2 regions of the Paenibacillus sp. NPDC058898 genome follow, and region 2 is predicted to be linked to the other one. Evidence: predicted binding sites of a transcription regulator. Region 2 holds the regulator's gene; the other holds the start of a gene.

Region 1 (3,418 bases), on a different contig from region 2:
TCCGCAATCGCGCCATCTGCCTGCAAGTTCTGAATAGAGTTTTCATCCAGCTTCCGCCTTCTTGCCATTTCCATGGCATCTCCGATGCCGTGAATAATGACTCGGCAGCGCCTGATCACATCCACAATTTCCTGGATATGCTGATCCTGTACCAAAGACTGGTAGGCATCTTCGCTTAGCAGATCCGGTACATGAAGTAATCGGTACTCAGCCCCCACGCGCTTTGCCATCTTGGAGGCAATGGTGTTCGCTTGAATCTCGACACTCTCCCCGAGACCGCCCCGGGCAGGCACAAACCAAGTGCTTGTCAGCGGTTCGCCACCAGGTAAAGAGGACATCTGCTCTGCTACTTCGGCGAGCGTGGAGCCGCCTGTTACGGCGATCGTATCTCCATCCTTTACAAAGCTTAGCAGCGTTCTTGCTCCGGCACGGCCAAGCTCGCGTTTGACTTCCGGAGATAACTCACTGTCACCGGGAATAATGACCACTTTACGAAGCCCATAAGCCTGACGAATCTTCTCTTCCAGTTCAACCAGTCCGAATAACTCATTCATTACCGGTTCGAGTTCCTCCAGCAAGCATATCCCTGAGCTGCTGATCCGCATGCCAAGCGTTTCAATCTCGATTAGCCCTTGCGCTTTCAGAAGATCAGTCTCTGCTCTGAGGACACGCTCGGTCATCGAGAGTGATGAAGCCAATGTTCTTCGGCCAACAATTCCGGACAGCTTGATCTGATGAAGGATGGAATACCTTCGTTTAAGAATTTCCATCAGATCCGGCAGAAGCTGCTCTTGTATTTCTAATAGGTTACGCATGCATTCCACTCCTGCAAACTTCGTCTCGGCTCTCCTCTACCTGGTCGTAAAATGTCCCAGTTGAACTTTTTAAGTCCCACCCTTATTCTAACCAATAATCATGCCGGTTGCAAGTGTCCGAAAGTATATTTCTCTACCCCAAGCATTCTTATTCATTATGACCAACTACAGGCTTGTCTATATAATAGGAACAAAGTTTTGTCTGCTATTGTATTTTTGAAATAGATGCGGTATAATCAACTTCGTTGCTAATTTTTTAGATATCAGAAAGTATAAACTTCGCGGAGTCAGCTTCCTGATATCGCAAGAAAAACTACCGCTAAACGCGGTATGTCTTCTTTGAATGTACGTCGATAGACATTTTTCTTATGCGCCCGTGGTCCAATGGATATGACGTAGGCCTCCGGAGCCTGAGATCGAGGTTCGATTCCTCGCGGGCGCGCCATTTTATCTTTATTCTCTATACTGATTACCCTAAAGTGCCCATGACGGCTCTTTTTTTTACCCAATAGTTTGACTATCTTTGACTTTTTGATTTAAATTGTTTATCATGTGGGTAATACGGTAACAGTATTTATATGAGGTACTTAAGAGGAGGTTTTCCACGTGAGTTTTATACCTATGGTCGTTGAACAAAGCAACCGCGGTGAGCGGGCGTACGACATCTATTCCAGATTGCTGAAAGACCGCATTATCTTCCTCGGCTCCGACGTAAATGACGTGGTCGCCAATTCCATCATTGCCCAAATGCTGTTCTTGTCGGCTGAGGATCCTGAGAAGGATATTCATCTTTACATCAACAGTCCTGGCGGTTCCATTACCGCAGGTATGGCGATATTCGATACGATGCAGTTCATTAAGCCGGACGTTTCGACGATCTGTGTCGGCATGGCTGCTTCTATGGGTGCATTCCTGCTCAACGCAGGCGCTAAAGGCAAACGTTACGGTCTGCCTAACAGCGAGATTATGATTCACCAGCCGCTCGGCGGCGCACAAGGTCAAGCAACGGATATTGAGATCCGTGCTCGCCGCATTCTCAAAATGCGCGATAAGCTAAACCGCATCCTGTCTGATCGCACTGGCCAACCGCTGGAGCGCATCGAGAAGGATACCGATCGCGACTACTTCATGACGGCCGACGAAGCCAAAGAATATGGCCTGATCGATCAAGTATTAGAGAATACACCGCCGCAAGGCTTATAAAAGAAATGAAGTAAAGGGCAGGCGCCGTTATCTGGTGCCTGCCCTTTCTTATTCTCTGAAGGGGATTTATTGAAAACTTCAATTCGGGAGAGTGAGAGTATCCCCTTCGGTCGCAGTTGAAATCAGGAAACTGGAATGAATGGATAGGTTGTTTCCCGATTTCAAAGGCGAACGCGTTGCTCCTCCGGGGGATACTCTCACTGGAGGGGACAACTTTTTCAATAAAACCTAAAGACGGTAAGGCGCCCCTCCTAAAAGGCCTGCCTTAACTTTTTAGGGAGGGGAAAAGGCAAGCCTCGGGATAAAACAATAAATCCCCTGACCGCAGGAAGCGGGAGTATACACTCCACGCTCACGTGATCAGGGGATTTTCGCAACTCGTTCCAGCACAGCGTTACATCAGGACAACATCATGTTTCTAGACAAGCTATAGTATATGAAAATAAATGATTGCAGTTTACACAAACCGCTTACCGTATATTCTTACTTCCACTCTTTGAGCTTCAGCTCAAACTCAGGGAATCCATAGGCATACGCGGTGTACTCATAAAGCTGGAAGTACAGCACCGCAGCATTATCCTTCACATAAAAATCAGCATCCGCAGGCACGCCCTCAAATCCGCCGAGGTAGCCCCCTTCTTTTTTCATCGTGTTCAGCACAAGGTTGTTCAGCTTCTGTTTATTCTTGCCCTGCATGTTGATGAAATCGCCCAGCTTCATTTGCTTGCCATCCTTCAAGGAGAAGGTGAAGCTTTTACGGAAGGTCATCCCATGGGCGCCGCCGGTATAAGAATAATCGTACGTCGTAATGCTCAGGATATCGTTCTGGTTGTAATGAACCACAAAGTCACCACTGAATTCGTAGCGGAGATTGGATTCCGAAGGAGGGAATTCTTCAGCATTCCCTTCAGCACCTGTGATTACGCCGGAAGCATTTTCTTTCAACACTTTGTTGATTTCAGCTTGGACCTCTGCATTATCGAGTCCGCTGATTACAGGATAGTTCACAACGGCATCCACGCCCTGAATCTTCTTCTTCAGCGCTACCGATTTAATGGTGATGTCATTCTGCTTCTTCTGCGTCATGCTGAGTGTTTTCAAGGAAGGATTCCATTGCCCCTGAACGCCCATGTATTCGCTGATCGTTTTGAACGGCACATAGAGACGACCATTTATGATCTGTCCGCCAGGCTCGCCGGCATACGAACCATTCACCAGAATACCGATTTCAGTTGAATCATATACGATAGCACTCAGTTTGTTATAGCCGTTACCCAGTGTATACGTACGGTTTTTTGCATCATATTTAAGAGGCATTCCCAGGCCGTCCCGCAAAGCGGTTGCCGGCACATAAGTTACCCCATGCAGCACGAGACCTTTCTGTGACAGGGTCTTGCCAT
Region 2 (3,418 bases):
CGTCAGCTATAGGACGCTTACACCGTCATCCAACTGTAAAACGAGTATAGATCCTTAATGGGTACCCAGTGTTTCTCTGATGAGCTTAGCCCTGTACATGTCGCGTTCGGAAGGAGTCATTCCTTCTCCATAGGTCTTCTGCAGAAAGCCCGGCTGTGTCTTCACATTCAGTTCATTCATGACCGGGATTTCCGGGCCTTCCAAGAGGCCGAGATCCACACCAAGCCGAACATCGGATAAACGCTGGGCTGCTTCCTTGGAATCCATCACCGCCGCATAGGACAGTATGCCATAGGAGCGCATGACCCGATCCGTAATCCGAAGCTTGGATTCACCCAAGAGCCGGGCTCTGGCATTCTTCTCATGCTCGATGATTTGCAGGGCGACGCTGTGAAGATTCTCAATGATCTCCGACTCGGTTTGACCGAGCGTAATCTGATTCGAGATTTGAAACAGGTTGCCTAACGCTTCGCTGCCTTCACCGTAAATCCCTCTTACCGTCAAGCCTACCTGCGATACAGCCGAGAGAATCCGGTTAATCTGCTGTGTCATAACAAGAGCGGGCAGATGCATCATGACGGATGCGCGAAGACCGGTGCCGACATTCGTCGGACAGCTTGTAAGATAACCTCGCTTGTCATCAAACGCATAATCGATCTCGGATTCAAAAACATCATCCAGCGCCGTCGCACGTGCCCATGCCTCACGAACCTGAAATCCGGGATATAAACACTGGATGCGCAGGTGATCCTCTTCATTGATCATAATGCTGACGGATTCATCTTCAGTAAGGATGACTGCACCGTTTCGGGATTCATTCGCCAGATTGGGACTGATTAGATGCTTCTCAACAAGAACCTTCTTATCCAGCTCATCAATCTCACTTAATTTAATTACATGCAAATCCCCGAAATCCTGCAAATCGTCCTTATTCTTCAATACATCCGTCAGGCGCTCTAGCACTTCTCCTGACTGCTGATCCGTTGCCAGCAGCGGGAAAGGAAGATGCTGCAGATTGCGCGCCACCCTAACACGGGTGCTGATGACAATGTCGGAATCCTGACCGTTCCCGCGCATCCACTCGCTCAGCGCCGAATCGGTAAACCGGAGATTAGACATCACGCATTCCTCCTACTAAAGTGCAAAATCTTACAATCTTATCCCTGAGCCATATTTCGCTCCAGCTCACGGATTTGGTCCCGTATCTCGGCAGCCGTTTCAAACTCCTCCTGCACGATCCGAATTTGAAGCTCCTTCTTAAGGTCATCGATTTGGCGTTTGATCTGAATCCGGCCACCCGTACGCTTCGGCACTTTGCCGACATGGGAAGTCCCCCCATGGACTCGCTTAAACAATGGATCCAATCGATCCGAGAAATATTTATAACACGAGCTGCAGCCGAACCGGCCAAGCTTGCTGAACTGGGAATACGTCATACCGCATTCTTCACATTGCAGCGTCTGAGCCATTTTTGCACCGGGGCTCTGGCCCTTGCCTGAAGGATCCAGATCCAGAAGGCCTGACAGCAAACTGTGTATAGAAAAACCATTCGACGTGCCGGGGATCAATTCCCCTTTTTCACGGGCACAGGTTTCACAAAAATGAAACTCCGTTTTCTCCCCGTTCACAATTTTGGTGAAATGAAGTGTCGCCGGCCGTTTACCGCATTCTTGGCATAACATAATCCGATGCCTCCTTACACAGACTCACTTACCTAATAAAGAAATAAGCATCGCCTTCATAATCCTTGCACGCAGCTCATCCCGATAAGGAAGCTTCACATTCAGGCACTCCCTCGAAATGGCGGCCCGCATCAGGCTGGCCTCCCGCCTCGTTAAAAACCGGGATTCCTCCAGCTGGTAAATCAATCCTTCAGCCACCGTCTGATCAATCATGCTGCCAATGGTATGGTGAAGATGCTGCTGGAGTGCAGTATGCTGGGGAAGCTCGATACGCTGGATGCGTATGTACCCGCCCCCGCCTCGCTTGCTCTCGACAAGAAAGCCCTTCTCCAGCGTGAACCGTGTACTGATCACGTAGTTAATCTGGGAAGGAACGCAAGAAAATTGCTCCGCCAGATCGTTGCGTTGAATTTCAACGGTACCCTCCGGACTTTCCTGCAATATGCTCTTCAGGTATTGTTCGATAATATCAGAGATATTACGCATTGGTCTGTTCATCCTCCACTGTTTGAAACGTTAAGACGGATAGTGATCTTACACGTCCGCACAGAGCCTTGCTTATACGTTAATTTTAACCATAATCAAAATCAGCGAACCCTCTCGTTGACTTTGACTTTCTTTGACTTTGATCTCATTATAGCACATTTTTTCATTTTGCCAAGAGGGTTCTTCTCAATTTGTCGCGGTTAGCAGTTATTCTTATTGTACCCAGTTCTTTGACCGCTTATAGCCTCTTTCCCTAGAACAATTCATTTCAAGGGCAACAAAAAAAGAAGCAGCCTTCATGCCGGGTGAAAACCGGTCTCAAGGCCACTTCTCCATATCGTGCTCCTGTATCGTCTACATCTTCAAGCATCATAACTGATCAAGTAGTGCTGTAATTCCGTATTGTAATAACCGATGCTGTATTCAATGATACTGCCTGTCCCGTCATAAGAGGATCTGAGCCGCTTCAGTAACGGCGCGCCTATACTTACTTCAAGCAAGGAGGCAATCTCCTCATTTGCCACGGTCGCCAGAAAACGGTCGCGGAAATTCTCCAGCGTAATTTGACTCTCCTCGATGCGGTCATACAGAGACGGCAGTTCGGTGGAACCGAACTCTTCACCCATATCCACTTGGGATGACACATAGTGGGTGTAGTAAATGAAAGGGCTCCCGTCCAGTAAATACAAACGTTCAATAAGCAGGCACCGCTCCCCGAATTTTAAGAACAATTCGCTATCCGGCTCATTGAGCACCCATTCCGTCTTCAGGTGGCGTTTCCGAATCTGGTGTCCTTCTTCGACCAGAATCTCGGTGAACAGCTTGCCTTTGGAAAGCTTGGAGAAGGAAGTGTTCCGGGTCACAATCGTTCCTACCCCGCTCCGCTTCTCTACATACCCTTCCTGATACAACTCCTGGATCGCATTGCGGACCGTCATTTTGCTAACGTTAAATTCCTGTTCCAGCTGCGGCTCGGAAGGAATATGGGAGCCAAGTGGATACTCCCCATGCAGAATCCGATCTTTTATGATCTTCTTGATTTGCAAGTATAACGGACCGTTCTTCCGCGTGATCGACATGCTTCCTCCTACCTTTCCACGTCAGACATATGATGACTCATTGCCTGAAGCACTTCGCGTTCGCTCGCCGTCGGCGTATCCCCTGTTACGGTATGGGCAAGCATCGCAGCAGCTGCGGCAAAATCAACCGTCCGATTCGGTTCATATCCCTCCGAGATCCCGTGAATCACC

Evidence for each region. The regulator CtsR, encoded in region 2, represses protease genes until heat stress. The targets are predictions, from matches to a motif close to ATGGTCAATAAAGGTCAAACA.
Region 1: a site for CtsR is predicted at 1,326-1,346, ahead of clpP (ATP-dependent Clp endopeptidase proteolytic subunit ClpP). Genes of this name have one in related genera too.

What each region holds. Positions count from the first base shown of each region.
Region 1 is NZ_JBMOSM010000018.1:20,236-23,653, forward strand. Features, by position in the region: gene ACOZB4_RS29965 (sugar-binding transcriptional regulator) at 1-815, opposite strand, end outside; tRNA gene ACOZB4_RS29970 (tRNA-Arg) at 1,186-1,260, shown strand; gene clpP (ATP-dependent Clp endopeptidase proteolytic subunit ClpP) at 1,422-2,018, shown strand; gene ACOZB4_RS29980 (PdaC/SigV domain-containing protein) at 2,502-3,418, opposite strand, start outside.
Region 2 is NZ_JBMOSM010000021.1:9,182-12,599, reverse strand. Features, by position in the region: gene ACOZB4_RS31245 (protein arginine kinase) at 55-1,119, opposite strand; gene ACOZB4_RS31240 (UvrB/UvrC motif-containing protein) at 1,158-1,682, opposite strand; gene ACOZB4_RS31235 (CtsR family transcriptional regulator) at 1,707-2,168, opposite strand; gene ACOZB4_RS31230 (GntR family transcriptional regulator) at 2,531-3,247, opposite strand; gene ACOZB4_RS31225 (sugar kinase) at 3,256-3,418, opposite strand, start outside.